Regions from separate parts of the Exiguobacterium sp. FSL W8-0210 genome, predicted to be linked through region 3. Evidence: riboswitches for the same ligand, from Rfam matches in the RefSeq annotation. Region 3 holds a riboswitch; each other region holds the start of a gene.
The links. Region 3 has a riboswitch for thiamine pyrophosphate ahead of MKY22_RS08320 (ECF transporter S component). Riboswitches for the same ligand answer to the same signal wherever they lie in the genome.
Positions count from the first base shown of each region.

Region 1: linked by a shared signal. The riboswitch ahead of MKY22_RS06340 (thiamine phosphate synthase) and the one ahead of MKY22_RS08320 (ECF transporter S component) in region 3 are both predicted to bind thiamine pyrophosphate.
Region 2: linked by a shared signal. The riboswitch ahead of thiT (energy-coupled thiamine transporter ThiT) and the one ahead of MKY22_RS08320 (ECF transporter S component) in region 3 are both predicted to bind thiamine pyrophosphate.
Region 4: linked by a shared signal. The riboswitch ahead of MKY22_RS16300 (3-oxoacyl-ACP reductase) and the one ahead of MKY22_RS08320 (ECF transporter S component) in region 3 are both predicted to bind thiamine pyrophosphate.

Region 1 is NZ_JBBOUK010000001.1:1,231,475-1,235,689, forward strand. It holds gene nagZ (beta-N-acetylhexosaminidase) at 1-1,187, shown strand, start outside; TPP riboswitch at 1,244-1,346, shown strand; gene MKY22_RS06340 (thiamine phosphate synthase) at 1,429-2,022, shown strand; gene MKY22_RS06345 (FAD-dependent oxidoreductase) at 2,019-2,963, shown strand; gene thiS (sulfur carrier protein ThiS) at 2,960-3,160, shown strand; gene MKY22_RS06355 (thiazole synthase) at 3,163-3,927, shown strand; gene MKY22_RS06360 (ThiF family adenylyltransferase) at 3,924-4,215, shown strand, end outside.
Region 2 is NZ_JBBOUK010000001.1:1,958,772-1,962,986, forward strand. It holds gene MKY22_RS10375 (amino acid permease) at 1-787, shown strand, start outside; gene MKY22_RS10380 (thiamine diphosphokinase) at 842-1,444, opposite strand; gene thiT (energy-coupled thiamine transporter ThiT) at 1,446-2,006, opposite strand; TPP riboswitch at 2,067-2,176, opposite strand; gene rpe (ribulose-phosphate 3-epimerase) at 2,199-2,855, opposite strand; gene rsgA (ribosome small subunit-dependent GTPase A) at 2,858-3,763, opposite strand; gene pknB (Stk1 family PASTA domain-containing Ser/Thr kinase) at 3,789-4,215, opposite strand, start outside.
Region 3 is NZ_JBBOUK010000001.1:1,578,200-1,582,414, reverse strand. It holds gene MKY22_RS08330 (energy-coupling factor transporter transmembrane component T family protein) at 1-465, opposite strand, end outside; gene MKY22_RS08325 (ABC transporter ATP-binding protein) at 437-1,966, opposite strand; gene MKY22_RS08320 (ECF transporter S component) at 1,963-2,535, opposite strand; TPP riboswitch at 2,636-2,735, opposite strand; gene MKY22_RS08315 (50S ribosomal protein L25/general stress protein Ctc) at 2,831-3,508, opposite strand; gene MKY22_RS08310 (GNAT family N-acetyltransferase) at 3,799-4,215, opposite strand, start outside.
Region 4 is NZ_JBBOUK010000002.1:34,924-39,138, reverse strand. It holds partial or broken gene MKY22_RS16300 (3-oxoacyl-ACP reductase) at 961-1,711, opposite strand; TPP riboswitch at 1,845-1,945, opposite strand; gene MKY22_RS16295 (excalibur calcium-binding domain-containing protein) at 2,753-3,517, shown strand; gene MKY22_RS16290 (helix-turn-helix transcriptional regulator) at 3,768-4,215, shown strand, end outside.

The sequences.
Region 1 (4,215 bases), 350 kb from region 3:
TTGCAGGGTGTGCGCAGGAGACGACGGAACCAACGAAACCATCACAACCAGCAACGAAGCAACCGACGGAGGCGAAGAAACCAAAGCCTGAGCCGACAAAGGAAGCACAACAACAAGCACGATTAAAGCATCAACTTAAAGCGATGTCGACGTCAGAAAAGATCGATCAACTGCTCTACATCGGAGTCGCCGGCACGGAACTTTCAGCAGCTGACCGGAAATTGTTACAGACGCATGCGATTGGCGGGGTCTTATTGCTCGGCGGAAACATTACGTCGGAAGAGCAACTCTTGACGTTCACGCGTGCGATTCAAGAGACGAACCAAAAACCGTATGCCTTCGTCGGGATTGATGAAGAAGGCGGACGCGTCAGCCGGGTACCGGATCAACGATTACGTTTACCGACGAGTCAACGGATGGCGCAAGGAGCAGATGAAGTGAAAATGGAAGACGTCGGACGTACGCTCGGACATTTGTCACGTTTTTATGGCTTCAACATGGACTTCGCGCCGGTCCTTGACGTCAACAGTAATCCGAACAATCCGATCATCGGCGACCGTGCGTTAAGTGCTGATCCGAAGACCGTCGCGACGCTTGGTACGGCCCTGATGCACGGGATGCAGGAGACGGGAACGATTCCAGTCGTCAAACATTTTCCCGGTCACGGCAATACGAGTGTTGATTCCCATGTCGGGCTACCGAAAGTGACGGCATCAAAGGAAGAATTGAAGCGGACGGAACTGTTACCGTTTAAAGAAGCGATTCAAGAGGGCGCCGAGATGGTGATGGTTGCCCATATTCTCTATCCCGCGTATGACAATCAGCATCCATCCTCGCTCTCAAAGCCGATCTTGACTGACCTCTTGCGTCAGCAACTCGGATTCAACGGTGTCATCATCACGGATGATCTCGTCATGGGAGCGATCACGAAACAATATGGTCTCGCGGAAGCGGCACGTCAGTCGCTCGTCAACGGAGCTGATATGGCAATGTTTTCAGAGGCAGGTGCTTACACAAAGGTCCATGCCGAAGTGATGCAAGCCGTCAAAGACAAAACGCTGACGCCGGAGATGCTCGACGCTAAAGTAATGCGCATCCTGAAGCTAAAGCAGACGTATGCCGACAGCCAAGAGCAACAGCGACCGACGAAATCGGAGCTGATTCAGCAAGTGGAAGCGCTCAACTAGGACTAGCGAAGCAAAGCGACTCATGCTAGACTAATGGGGCAAGCCAATTAAACACGAAAAGACACTAGGGGAGTCTCCCAGCAGACTGAGACGGAAGTATCCGGACCCTTTGAACCTGATCTAGTTCGTACTAGCGGAGGGAAGTGGCTCGAAACCCTAGATATCCTTAGCGCTTCAGCGCATTTTCGGACCACTCCTTTCAACATCGGGAGTGGTCCTTTTTCGTATGGAAAGGAAGAACATGATGCGTTTACATCTGATTTCGACGGGATCCATTAATCCGCTTGACGAAATAAAGACCTTTCAATCCCTTCAACCCTATACGAATCAGCTGCATCTACGTGAACCGAACTTATCGGCGGCAGAATTACTTGATCTGATTGAAGCACTCCTTGGGCATGGTTATTCGCCTGAACAGTTAACGGTTCATGACCGGGTCGACGTCGCCCATGTCGCCGGCATCGGTGTGCAGCTGACGCGCCGTTCCTTGCGTGTCCGCGATGTGCGACGTCATTTTCCGAATCTCGTCATCGGGAAATCGGTCCATTCACTAGCAGAGGCACTGGCAGCAGAAGCGGAAGGAGCCGACCGACTGCTGTACGGTCATATTTATCCGACAGCGTCGAAGCCGGACATGCCACCACGAGGTATTGACGCCTTGAAGCAAGTCGTCACCTTCACGACGAAACCAGTCATTGCAATTGGCGGGATCACACCAGAACGCATGCCTGAAATCGTAGCGACCGGTGTAACCGGAATCGCCGTCTTATCGGGTATTCTCGGTCAATCGGATCCACTCGCCGCCGTCAAGCATTATCAGGGGGTACGGGTATGACGAATCACATCATCATCGGCGGTGGAGTCATCGGTTTGACGCTTGCTTACGGTCTCGCCTGTCAGAATGAATCCGTCGTCGTCTTAGAACGCGGAGCAGGTGGACAAGGAACGAGTCGCGCGGCTGCCGGGATGCTTGCGACGGACATCGAGCTCAGAGAGGAATTGCATGCACTTGCCGCGCGAAGTCGTCGTCTGTATCCGTTGCTTGCTCGTCGCCTCGAGCGAGAGACTGGCATCGATTGTGGGTACCGGGAACAACCGTTTTTGTTAAAGCGTAAAGGACGCGAGCATCTGTTTCCAATGGTCGGTCAAATCGATCCACGACGACTGACGACTGCATTGATGTATGCCTTACACGCACGTGGTATATCGATTGAAGAACAGGTAGATGTCACACGCATCGAAGAGAGCGATGACTTCATCAGGGTCGAGTCGAATGCGGGAACGTGGACCGGACGAACGGTGACGGTCGCTGCCGGACGCGGGTCGCAAGCCTTGCTCGATACAGCTGGTATTTCGATTGCGACATATGGAGTCAAAGGAGAATGTCTCGCCGTCCGTCTCGCGGGTCAGCCGTTACGCTCGATCCTGTTTGACGACGCCGTCTACCTCGTTCCGAAAGCAGACGGTCGGATTTTGATCGGTGCGACCGAACTGCCGCACGACGAGACGGTCGGTGTCAGTGTCGCAGGGGTCACGTCGTTGCTTCAAGCAGCAGAACGACTGTATCCACCGATTCGTGACGCGGTCATCGAAGAAGTCTGGTCCGGTGTACGGCCACAAACGGTGTCCGGCTTGCCATATATCGGAGTCGCCGATTCATCCCGTCGGATCTTCCTAGCGACGGGGCATCATCGGCATGGCATATTACTCGCACCGGCGACAGCGGAAGTCTTGGTAAATACATTACGGTTGATTCAGAAGGAGGAAGTCCGATGAACATTACGATTAACGGCAATGACCACACGATCGATCAGATTGAAACGATCGAGGACATGCTCACGCAACTCGGCTTAGGGGAAAAGCTCGTCATCGTCGAACAGAATCGACAAATCATCGATCGCATGGCGTACGGTCAGACAGTCGTTCGGGACAATGACACATTTGAAATCGTTCATTTCGTAGGAGGAGGATAAACATGCTGAAAATTGGAGAAAAGACATTTGAATCACGGTTATTGCTCGGAACAGGGAAATATACGGATGCTACCGTACAGCAAGAAGCAATCGATGCGTCTGCTTCACAAATCTTGACGTTCGCCGTCCGTCGGCTCGACATCTTCGACAAACAACAAGCGAATTTCTTGGAGTCGCTTGATTTAGCGAAGTACGATTTACTGCCGAACACGGCCGGTGCTAAGACGGCGGAGGAAGCTGTTCGGTTAGCAAAGCTTGCGCGGGCATCCGGTATGTGTGACATGGTGAAGGTCGAAGTGATCGGTTGCGATAAGACGTTACTACCGGACCCAATCGAGACGTTACGGGCTTCTGAAGAATTACTCAAAGAAGGCTTCATCGTCTTACCGTATACGTCAGACGATGTCGTGCTCGCACGACGACTCGAGGAAATCGGTTGTCACGCCATCATGCCGGCTGCATCACCAATCGGTTCCGGACAAGGTATCCTCAATCCGCTCCACTTGCGATTTATCATCGAGCAGACGACGGTCCCGGTCATCGTCGACGCCGGGATCGGTTCACCGACCGACGTCGCCTATGCGATGGAACTGGGTGCGGATGGTGTCTTATTGAACTCAGCTGTCGCCCATGCCCAAGATCCGGTCAAGATGGCGCGTGCGATGCGACTAGCTGTCGAAGCAGGGCGCCTCGGTTACGAAGCGGGACGTATCGAGAAGAAACAGTATGCGGTCGCGAGTAGTCCAACGAGTGGATTGATTCGATGAACCGTTACTCACGGCAAACTCGATTTCAACCGATCGGGGAAGCGGGACAAGCACGCTTGGCATCAGCGAAGGTGCTGATCATCGGCATGGGAGCGCTCGGAACGGCGTCGGCAGAGCAACTCGTCCGCGCCGGTGTCGGTGTCGTCCGAATCGTCGACCGCGATTATGTCGAGTGGAGTAATCTACAACGACAACAGCTTTATACCGAGGACGATGCGCGTCACATCGTACCAAAAGCGATTGCCGCAAAAGCACGGCTTGAAGCGATTAATTCGACGGTGACGATCG
Region 2 (4,215 bases), 380 kb from region 3:
CAACTTCGCCTTCCAAGGAACGGAATTGATCGGTGTTGCGGCTGGGGAGTCCGACACGCCCGAAAAATCGATTCCAAAAGCCATCCGCAATACAGTCTGGCGGACGTTCATCTTCTTCGTCTTATCGATTACGATCGTTGGTGCATTAATTCCGTATGAATCAGCTGGCGGAGTCAGCAGTCCGTTCATCATGGTCTTTGATGCGATCGGTATTCCGTACGCTGCTGATTTGATGAACATCGTCGTCTTGACGGCACTATTGTCCGTCGGAAACTCCGGATTATATGCGGCGACTCGGATGTTATGGGCAATGGCGCAAGAAGGGATGATTTCAAAGAAATTATCTTACGTCAATGCACGTGGTGTGCCGATGCGGGCGTTGCTCTTTACGATGATGTTCGCGATGTTATCGCTTCTGACCGCATTTTTTGCAGAAGATACCGTCTTCATTTGGCTCTTGTCCTTAGCCGGACTCGGGGCTCAAGTCGGCTGGATTTCAATCTCTGCTTCGCAGCTTGCATTTCGTCGTCAGTTCGTCCGAAACGGACACGATGTATCCGAACTGAAATTCAAGACACCACTCTATCCGGTGTTACCACTGATTTCGTTGACACTTAACGTCGTCGTCCTCGTCAGTCTTGCGTTTCAAGCGGATCAACGAATCGCTCTATACATCGGTGTTCCTTTCTTCCTTGTCATGTGGGGAAGTTATCATCTCTTCGTCAAAGGAAAACATCTATCCGCTCAAAGCGACATCCGTGTCGCCCCTTCTCAACTCGAAGAATAATTTCATCTAAAAAGAGGCCGCGGAGTCATCCACGGCCTCTTTCCTATGATTGTGCTATTCCTTAAGCGTCCGCATCATCAATAGTTCTCCATGATGGAGCTCTACCTTCGCTTCTGACGCACACCATTCATTACTGACGGTCAAGGAACCTCCGACCGGTACTGGATGTGCATCAAGTGGATATTTGACTCCGGATAAGCTTAAAGTCGATGGTACGAGTGGAATGAACGAAAGATAATGATAGCTCCCTGCTTCGACTGCATACGTTCCCTCAGCCAAGTATCGTACCTCTTCTCGTTTCGTCACGAGTCGTGCCTCTGGGTATCGCTTCAATAGATATACATTTTGGACGGTCATGTCGAGCCGCCCACCTGTCGCCCCGATAATGAAGGTATCCTCAAACTGTTTCTTCTCTGAGACTGTACGAAGTGCCAGTTCGAGATCCGTTTCATCTTTCTCGGCCGGATGAACGATTGCCCCTTCTGGTACATAACCAAGAGAATCAAAATCACCAATCGTCAGGTCGCATGTCAGCCCAAACGATTCAATCGTCTGAACACCACCGTCGACACCGACGATAAAGTCACCTGGCTGACAAAACGTCCGTAAATCCGGCGCTTCTTCTCGCGGACCGGCACAGACGAGAATCGCCCGCATCTCAGACACCTCGTGCCGAATAACGGAGTAAGCGTGGCGCAGTCGTAAATAAAAGACCCGCAACGACACCACAAAGAACGTAAGACGGTACCATGTATGTCGCGTTATAAATCAATGAATACGGTACGACTGGACCTTCGGCATACTCGGCAAAAAAGACGATTCCACTGATGACATGACAGATATAGCGGAGTCCTGCGCCTAATAACGTCGCCAGGAGAACGAACGCCATCAAGCTTTTCTTTTGTCCATTGCGCGCGGCTAGTCTGACTTGACGCGCGAACAGACCACTTAATCCGACGACACCATACGCAATCGTATAGTCAAGCATCGGTTGAACAATCGTCAAGACTTGTGGAGCGAACATCAATTGAATCGTACCCACAAGCGCTCCCGTGACGACCCCTCCGACGACACCGTGGCGAAATGCCATGACGAAGATCGGTAACATCGCTAAGCTGATTGAGCCTCCTTGTGGCATTTTGAATGGAATCAGTAAATCAAAGACGACTCCGAGACTGGCGAAGATGGCAATTTCCATCATCACTTGTAACCGTTTCATGCTATTTTCCTCCTTCATTGTACGAGAGGACGCAAAAAGGCAGTACGACGAACGCCGTACTGCCTGCGTGCGCCACATCCCTACGTCCGTTTGAACGGAACAGGTTCGAAGGGTTAAAGTCTAAAAGACTCCTCTCAGCCGCTTTTCAAGCGACACCCCTTGCGGTCATCATATTTCGTTTTCTCGTTCTTATTATACGGCAGCCCCTTGACGAATGCTAGTGATCGCTTCCGCATAATCTGGTGCATTGTAGATTGCTGATCCTGCGACGAGAACGTTCGCACCGTTATCGATGCAAAGCTTTGCCGTTTCCGGATTGACGCCACCGTCAATCTCGATTTCAAATGTCAGACCACGATCTGCTTTCATTTGCGCAAGTGCTGCGAGTTTCGGCATGACACGCTCGATGAAGGCTTGTCCGCCGAAGCCCGGATTGACCGTCATCAATAAAACCATATCGACATCCTCAAGGACGTGTTCAATCGTTGATAATGGCGTATGGGGATTCAAGACGACTCCTGCCTTTGCGCCCGCTGCTTTGATTTGTTGCAAGACACGATGGACATGATTCGTCGCTTCGACGTGGAACGTCACGATGTCCGCCCCTGCTTTGACGAAATCCTCGACGAAACGTTCTGGCTGGTCAATCATCAAATGGACATCGAGAATCATATCCGTCTTTTGACGTAAGCTGCTAAGCACAGGTAATCCAAATGAGATGTTCGGTACGAACTGACCGTCCATGACATCAAAATGGATATAGTCCGCGCCTGCTGCTTCGACTGCTTTAACATCGCGTTCGAGATTCGCAAAATCTGCTGATAAGATAGATGGTGCAATTTTAATCATCTTCAATACCTCCGGGCTCGATTCTTGATTTCGTCTATAAACATACCATAGTTCTCATAACGAGAGGACATGATTTCTTGGGCTTCGACGGCTTCCTTGACGGCACAACCGGGTTCATTCAAATGCAAGCAACCTCGGTATTTGCAATCATCTTGTACAGCCACGAATTCAGGGAAACTCCACCGTACATCCTCGATTTCCATATCATACGGAAAATCGAGGTTCGAGAAACCTGGCGTATCGGCAATCAATCCTTCGGCAAGCGGCATCAATGTGACGTGGCGCGTCGTATGACGTCCGCGTCCGAGTGATTTCGAGATCGCACTTGTTTCTAAATCAAGAGAGGGTTCCAGTGCATTGAGCAATGAACTTTTCCCGACACCGGATTGTCCGGCGAGAACGCTCGTTTTTCCAGCAAGTAACGGACGGACTTGCTCAACACCTGCCAACGTCTCACTTGATGTCTCGATGACCGTATACCCAATCTTCCGGTAAGCGGCAATGGCGTCTCGGACAGCCGGTCCTTTAACATCGTCCAGCAAATCCATCTTCGTCAACAGGATGACGGGTTGAATTTCCTTCGCTTCGATCAAAACGAGAAATCGGTCGAGCAAGTGCGCTGAAAAATCAGGTTCTGCCGCCGAGACGACGAGCAATGCCTGGTCGATATTCGCGACTGGAGGGCGTACTAAAAAGTTGTCCCGCTCCTTCACTTCGAGAATGTACCCGGTCTCACTTTCGATATGAAGCACGACTTCATCTCCGACGACTGGACTGATGCCGCGTTTTCGGAAATTTCCTCTTGCTCGTGAACGAACTTCTCCTTCTGGTGTCATGACATCATAAAAGCCGCCCTGCAGGCGTATGATCGTTCCTTCTCGATTCTCTTCGATGCGTTGTTCCGTCATCCTATGCACTCCTTTTTTATCACATTCATTGTGCGTCTTTTGCTTGATTGTACGTGATGGTTTTTGAACGATACACCGTATCGTCTTTATAGATCGTAATTTTGCCTTCTTCTCCCGGATCAATCGTTAATGGCACGTCGAATGTCTCATCTTGATCAATTGATTCCTCGATGACGGTCCGCTTCCCTTTCGCGTCTTCCGTCTCGATTCGGATGACTTGTTTCGGCGGAGCCTCTTCTTCATCTTCACTAACAGCATCATAGACGACCTTTTCAGGGAACGTCGCCGTCACTGTTTTTTCTTCCTCACCTTTAGAGATGAAGACCGTCACGGAGTCGTTCGGCTCGACTTGTGCGCCAGCTTGTGGGAATTGACGGATGACTTGATCGAGTTTGACATCGCTAGAAAATTCTTGTTCGAACGTTCCGTCTAATCCTACTTTATCGAGATAA
Region 3 (4,215 bases):
CAGTTGCGGCAGAAAGCGAATCCCGGCAAGGAATCCGTAAGCAAAGCGGGGCGATAACTTCGCCTGATGGATCAAGCTCATTACGAAACGGGTCGCGTCGGTCGTCGTGACGAAAGCGAGGCTCAAGCAGACGAACGTGGCCATCCGCAAGGCAAGTAACCAGCCGTGCGCGACGCTTTCCGACGTGACATGAAACCAACCAAACGACCAAAGAATATTCGTTCCTTTGCCGAAAGCCGCCATCATCCAGAACGTCAATAAGAATAATAGACTATACGGCGCAAGTCGCTTCAAGAAATCAAAAGGACCCCATCCGGAGAGGAGTAGCAGTGCGATAGCAAAACTCAGGAATACTAACGTTTTGACCCAGTCATTCGTTGCAATCAAGGCAAACATGATCAAAAACAATCCGCTTCCCTTAATGACGGGATTGAGTTTAGCGAACGGGGACACGTTCGTTTGCATCACGTTTCACCTCCTGGAATTGGTACGAAAGTGGACGTTGTAGCTGACAGCGCTCGAGTAATGGAACGTCAGCGAATAACTCGCTTGGGCGACCGTCAAAAGCAATCCGTCCTTGCTCCATGACGAGGACACGATCCGCATACCGGGCGACGAGCTCCATATCATGCGTCGCCATGACGAGTGTCGTACCGTTCTGTTGTTCCATCTGTAACTGTTCCATTAAGCGTCGTGTCGTCAATCCATCTTGTCCGAAGGTCGGTTCATCGAGCAACAATAAGTCTTTCGTTTGTCCGAGCATCGTTGCGACGCTGAGCCGTCGTTGTTGCCCCGTACTAAGAGCAAGGGGTGACTGCTGTTTGACAGATGTCAGTTCCAGCCGTTCGAGCAACGCCGCGCGCTTAACGTTCGTCGCTGCCCGGTGGCTCCAGTCGATTTCCGCTTCGACCGTCAGCTTAAGAAACTGCAGATCCGGTTGTTGAAAGACATAGCCAACGTGCTCATAAAAGCGACGCCGGGAGTAACGATGAACCGGTCGCCCCTGGAGCTGATACGTTCCACGATTGGGAAGCAACCGCCCGAGTGTCGCAAGCAGTGTACTTTTCCCGGATCCATTTGCCCCAAGCAGCATCACCCATTCTCCTGTCTGCAGGGAAAATGTCGCATCGGTCAGCGGATATGGTGCTTTCGTCGATAATGCAGCGACGTGTAACAAAGAGCGACCAGCTGTAGCGACGGGGGAAGGCACATGAAGTCGCGCCGCTTGCGGTCCATCTATGGGTAACGTCTCTAACGTATACGGATACAAAGAGGGAACGGCAATACCTTTCGTTTGAAGCTCTTTGTAATCCTGCGGGAACAGATCCCGTGGATCTGCTGTCGCAGTAATCGATCCGTCCTCAAGTAAGACGACCTGGTCGACGTACGGCAAACAGACATCGAGTTGGTGTTCGATCAAGACGATCGTTAAATCGTGTTCTTTTTGAATTCGAAAAATCAACGCCATCAGCTCATGTTGTCCGATTGGATCAATCTGAGCCGTTGGTTCATCGAGTAATAAGATCGTCGGCTCAAGTGCTAGGACCGCTGCGAGCGCGAGACGCTGTTTCATTCCACCGGATAGACTCGCGATCGGTGTCGAGAAGGGGAGGGGGAGACCGACGAGTGCGAGTAAGCGTTCAATTCGTTCATCCATCTCCACGCGCGGAATCGAGCGATTTTCTAAACTAAAAGCGATTTCGCGTCCGATCGTCTCCATGCAGAACTGTTCTTCTGGATTTTGAAACAAGATTCCGACCGAACCGGACCGGGTAACGGTACCAGTCTGTTCGACTTCAATCGTTTCCGGTGTCAGTCCGGCAAGGGCATGAAGTAATGTCGTCTTGCCACTCCCACTTCGTCCGAGCAGAAGGGTCGTCCCTTGCTCAATCGTCAGCGATACATGATTGAGCACCGATTTCATCTGACCGGGATAGCGGATGCTGAGGTCGTCGACAGTAATCATGCGACTTCTCGTTTCGCACGTCCTGCCGCAAACCCGTTCAAGACACCAGTCGCAACAAGGCGACGGACGAGAATGGCTGCAAGCAAGCCACCGAGTAATGCGCCGCTGATCAATTGTAAGCCAGTTGTCGCAAGCAACGTCGTCGTTGTGTAGTAACCGAATCCGTTCGCGATTAGACTATAAACGATGCTACCAATCGCGGCTCCGACACCCGATAACATCAAGGTCCATGTGTCATAACGACGGTAACGCGTCATCGCGAAGACGATTTCCGCACCAAGTCCTTGGCAGACTCCGATCAGAAGAGCGGATAAACCAAAATGACTACCTGTGAACAGTTCGACGGCTGCCGCGACGACTTCCGCAATTAAAGCGGCACCTGGCTTTTGAATGATTGCTGCGACGAGCGGGCTCGCGATGATCCAGATCCCAAACATCCAGTTGGCACCGACAGGACCGAAGATCGCTGAGATTGGTAACCAGAGTGTTGACCAACCAAGATAGATGACCCCGCAAGCGACGGCGAGCATCATCATGACCATGATTTCTTTCATTTTCCATTGTTGCATTAGGTACGTCCTCCTTAGAATGGGGGAGACGCCAAAAAAGACCGCCCTCCGTAAAAAAGAGAGCGGTCCTCAGAAAAACTGCGCGCAGCAGGAGTCATTGGATGTGATCGCTCCACTTTCCTACGCTAGTATGAACTAGATCAGGTTCGAAGGGTCCGAAGTGAATCGTCTCAGCCAAATGGGCTCCCCTAGTGGATATGGTAATAGGTGATACGCTGTTCACTTTAGGCAATCTTCTGTCTATTGTCAAGACACAAAAAAACGATACGCCACGAAGGGCGTATCGTCAAACGACTTATTTGTTGTCTTCGTTCTCTTCTTTTGCTTCTTCTGAAGACTCTTCCGTAGCTTCCGCTTCGTTGTCTTCACCAGCTTCCGCTTGTGCCTCAGCTTCTGCTTCTTCGATTTCCTCAAGCTCTTGTTCAAGCGTTGATTCGACGACAGCTGCGACTTGAATGTCGCCTTCTGTGACGATACGGAAATCTTTTTGTTCTGGAAGATCAGCAACAGAAATCGAATCGCCGATTTCGAGGTTCGTGACGTCGACTTCGACGTTCTCTGGTAATTTATCTGGTGTAGCTGCGACTGTTACTTTAAAGAGTGTCTGTGACAGGAATCCACCGACTTTAGCGCCAGCTGCTTCGCCGACGAGTACGACGTCTGCTTCGACTTCTGTCTCTTCATCCATTTTAACGGCGATGAATTCAACGTGATCGACAGTTGATGTGAAGACATCCATATCACGACGGTTGATCAAGACGTTAATATTTTTACCGTCGAGTTTCAGTGAAATCAAGACGTTCTCACCGTTTTCTCGAACGATTTTAAGCAATTCTTTTTCTTCAAACGCGATTGGTGTACTTTCCACTTTGTAACCATACACGACACCAAGAGCTTTTCCTTCATGACGTAATTGTTTACGGAGTGAGCGTGGACGTACCTCGCGTTTTTCGGCTGTTAATTTAACTGACATGTTCATTTCCCCCTTGAATTTGGTATAGCCCTCAAAAGGTAATGAATGTAGGAGCAGGACAAGTCCTGAACAATATGAAACATGCTAAGACAATCGGTTTCAGACTCTCATGAATCTGACGCTTTCGTGACTTTGCATTTCTCTCCCAGGTCATTACGCTGATATTGAGAAACATGTGTGAGTAAGTCACCGGTTTGATGCGGTGCTAATGAGTTTATACCCCTATGTTTTAAATCCATAAACCTCTTTTTTATCTTTTCGAAGTCGAAAGACCTCCAAACCGCTTGAAATCAAGGGTTGAGAGGTCTTTCATTTTTTTCATTCTTTATGGTGATTCGTTCATTTTCACGAACTAAAACACGAACGAGACGTTCAATTTGTCGCATCGTCGTCTGTCCCATCGTCGAAATTTGAAGCCACTGATTGTAAACAAGATAGTCGCTTTCGTACTGGACGTGATACCCCTGAATACGCAGAGCGTCGCCTAAATCAGTTGCGGACGGATGAACGATCGTCAGTATTCCCGGCGCTTGTGCTTCTTGTTGTGCGAGGAGTTGTAATCCAGTTGCGCGGACGGCTTGTTCGAGATAGGTCATCTTGATTGCTGCTTGATTAAGATCGAGGGCATCAAGCGCTGCCTGACAGGCAAGCAACAGGTTCGACGAGCCGGAAAAGGCAACCCCTTCTGCGTAGAGTCCTAAATCCAG
Region 4 (4,215 bases), on a different contig from region 3:
AATTTAAATCTCCACTTAACTTTATATGAGTTTATACAAAAAATTATTAAATTTAGATTTTTTGTATAAAGTTACTTTAATAATACTTATTAATTGATTTTCATCCAAGTACTTTTTAGCGCTTTGTATATACTATATTAATTTTTTTGATTTACACTCTTTGTCTGCTTTTAAATATATCGTCTAATCTTTTTTCTTAGATAATTTTTAAACTAGTAAAATTTTCTTCTATTTCTATCGAGCCGCATCATTTCAAAACTCATATGGCTACTAATTTTCATTTGAAATTACGAAGTTAAAAAATTACGATGAAACATGTTACGATACACCGAATAGCTTGGGTTCTCACAAGATTGTTAAAACTGTTAGCTAATTAATCTTAAAGAAAATTGGCTTGATTCCATCATAAGAATAGCCTCTCTATTAAAGTTAAAGTCACTAATTTTTACGTCTTTTTATATTATTTTTTCTCATAGAAAGTGCATTCATATCATAGGTCGATGCTTCCCGGTATTTCATCAAGGTCACTAAGTTCTAGCTTACTCGTTCCTTCGTCAGATGTTCAAGACTTAGGAGTTGTCTTGTTGCCATATATGGATTGGAAAACGTACTCGATATCGTGGAGACTAATCCAATATGATCCGCCACTTGAGAAATAACAGTTAAATTGATCAAAGGATCCAACCAAAAAGCAGGTAAATCAGTTGCATTATTAGCCGGAAAGGAATGATTATCCGCAAAAAATACTTCATTCAAACATCTAGCTGCCGCTATCTGAGCCAAACGCTAATAATAGCGGCTCTCTCCGATCTCTTTAATCGCGGAATCAGCCATTAACCATGTGGCTTGGGGATGACCACATTCATATAATAAAACGCCGATATTAACTGATTTCTATTCGTCATCTTCTGTTCACGAATCCCTTCTCTTACAAGCTGAGAATCTTTTAAAACGCCCGCTTCAATTCATCGTTAATCCACCATTGACCGTTACGTTTTGACCGTTAAACCCAGACGCTGCTTCTGATGCCATAAAGGCAACCATTTGTGCTACTTCTTCTGGGGTAGTCACTTTTTTCAACAGTTTCGATTGATCAATTAAATCGAATACTTCAGCGGTTGTCACAGCACTAGCATCCGTAAGTTTCAACAATCCGCCGGAGACGACATTCACGTTTATACCGTATTGACCTAGTTCTGCGACCAGGTTGCGTGTAAAACTAATTAGACCTGCTTTTTGCTGTTAAGTATTCATGATGAGGAACTACTGGGTTTTGATAGAGGTTTGTTCTAATGCTAATGATACTACCGTTATGTCGTTCCATAATTGTGGAAGAAAATTTTAAATGATGTGAAGCGCCGTTTTTAACGTTGCATCCAATTGTTTCTAGTAGTCCTCCTATTGCAAATCGATGAAAGATTTTTGAGAAACTGGATCAAATTTGAATTCTACTAATGCATCATTAATAACAACATTGATTTGACCATAATGTGCTGTTGCGGATTGCATCATGCTCTCAATATCTTCCCGCTTCATGACATCTGCATACAAGGCAAGTGCATTCTCTACTCCTAGTTCGCTCACACGCCTTTGTGCCGCATCTTTGCTTTTAAAGTAATTAATCATCATTTAAATCCATTTTCACTAACATCCTTGCAATCGTCGCCCTAGAGTCTTGACTACTTCCCGTCATTAACACTGTTCTGGTCATTCCTGTCCGCTACCCTATCAATTTTTGCAACTTAATAGTGAAGTAGTAAACAAAAAACGCAACTCTCTAAATGGAAAGTTGTGCACGTCTAAACAATCACATAGCAAAGAGCGACATTATTGTCTCTGTTTGTTCATTAGGGTTTACACTTCTCTACGCTAGTACTACCTAGTTCAGGTACAAAGGGTTTGAGTCGCTCCTCATCTCAGTTTAATAACACCCCTAGTGATTCTATTTAAATTACCTTCACTTTAGTCGTCTTATACATCTGTTAATAATGATGAGTGTGATTTGTTAATAGTATTTCTTTAAAGATCGAGCGTAAAAATAGGTTTATGATCTTATCCGGATTGCTTTGTTACGGTCATATCTTATACTAGACAATCCTAATTATCGTTTTTTCTTTGATAATGTCTTAATATATGAGCGATTCGATTTTGCAGATCAATTACGTGACCTAAAAGTCCGAATCATTGATGTCTGCAATATAGTAAGCTTATCTTGCTTAATCATCGTATGAGAGCCATTAAGTAGTATGTATGTCGTCTTCTCTCTTCGTGTTGATTACCTTACTTTTTTCGTCTTAAATTTATACGTGCTCTATTTAATGCTTTTATTGCTTTTTGAATAAAAACGTACCAAATCAATCAACAATTCATTTTCTTTTCCATAATATCATTGGAGTTCTTCACAATTGCGTAAGAGATAAGTGCTTTGATACGGTAAATGCCTTTCTCATCATCTAAGCAATTAATCAATCTTTTTCTTCTAACTCATTATGTCAAATTTCCTTATACAGTCCTATTTGTATCGACTACGACATACAACCTTTTCTGATTATTTTTAATTCGCTTAGATTGGTGTACGTCTATTCTCTTAAAAATTATCAATTATATTTGATCAGTAATTGCTTATATTTTATTCAAATTAGTACTCGAGCGTTATAAGCGATTTTTTAGAAAAGAACTATAAATTCCTAATCAATTTTCCCTTATAAATATGTACAATAAAAATACAAATATTTTTAAAGGAGCTGAACTTATGAACATCCGAAAAGTATTATTTCTCGTCGTAATTGCTATTGTCTATCTTTTACTCTTCACTATCACCTTTTGGAGTCTCATTGGCTTATTGATCTCAGCAGTTGGTCTATACTTTTACTTTAAACCAAGGTTTCGAAATCCAGTGAAGTACCCAACCTTTGCCGTTTGGCTAGGCGTATTCATTGCTTTTGCAATTTCTATCTATATGGTAGACAGAATAAATGAGCCTCAAAAAATAGAAGCCGGGTCTTCTACCAAGGAAACAAAGATGTTGGAATCATTAAAGATAGAGTCAAAGGAGTTAGAAACATCTTTAAAAGACACGCAATTTAAACTAAAAGAGCAACAACAAGAAACGAAAAAATTGAAAGAGGAGTTAGCACAAGAAAAAGAGTTACGTTTGCAAACCGTTGAAAGCTATAAGGAGGAAGCAGACAAACGTACTACCTTAGAGAATAAACTCAATAAAGAAGAGACGAAACGCATTGTTGCAGAAGAGAAAATCGACGAACTCGAAGCCTCTTTAGCAAATAGTGAAGTGATAAATGAAGATGAGAGTATATCTGATGAGGAATACGTTGATGAAGTAAATACAGAAGTAGCAACTGATTTTGAATACGACCCTTCTGGAGCAGATCGCGACTGTGGTGATTTTTCCAGCGCCCAAGCCGCTCAAGATTTTTATATAGCTGCCGGAGGTCCTGCAGTTGATCCCCATGATTTAGACCGCGATAACGATGGAAATGCATGTGATTGGAATTGACAAGTGTGTATGAATTTTCTCGCGCATGACAATTGGTAGATCTACTTAAGATTAAATAAATGATTAAATTTCTTAACTGATAGTGTGGTAAGTGAAATAACAAAAAGTATGCGCCCGCGCATACTTTTTGTTATTGTATTTTATTTTTAATGATACTAAATGCGTTTCAATTATTAATTAAGATGAAATCATTTACACTTTATAGATATACATAAAAACTTCCGTCGTGTTTAACGTAAAGGAGATTCCATTGAAACTTGAACGTTTACTAACTATTATATTTAAGCTACTTCATCGCTCTACCATTTCTGCTTCACAACTAGCTGAAGAATTAAATGTCTCTCAGAGAACAATTTATCGAGATATCGAAACCATTAGTCCAGCTGGTATTCCTATTACTTCGTACCATGGAACAAACGGTGGATTCGGTATTATAGAGAATTACAAATGGGATAAAACGTTTTTAGACGCTTCTTCTATGCTTGAGGTATTGTCTTTAGTCAAAAATTTATCGAACCAATTAAATGATCACGATCTTAAAAAGACTGTTGATCGTCTGTCCATTCTCACATCAGAAGAACAAAAGAATCATCTACATATTGATTTAACTCACTTCTCAGTCGATCCCTCTTTTTTAATCAATCTTCAAAAAAGCATTAAAGAATTAACACGCATTTGTTTCCAGTATATTAGCTCTC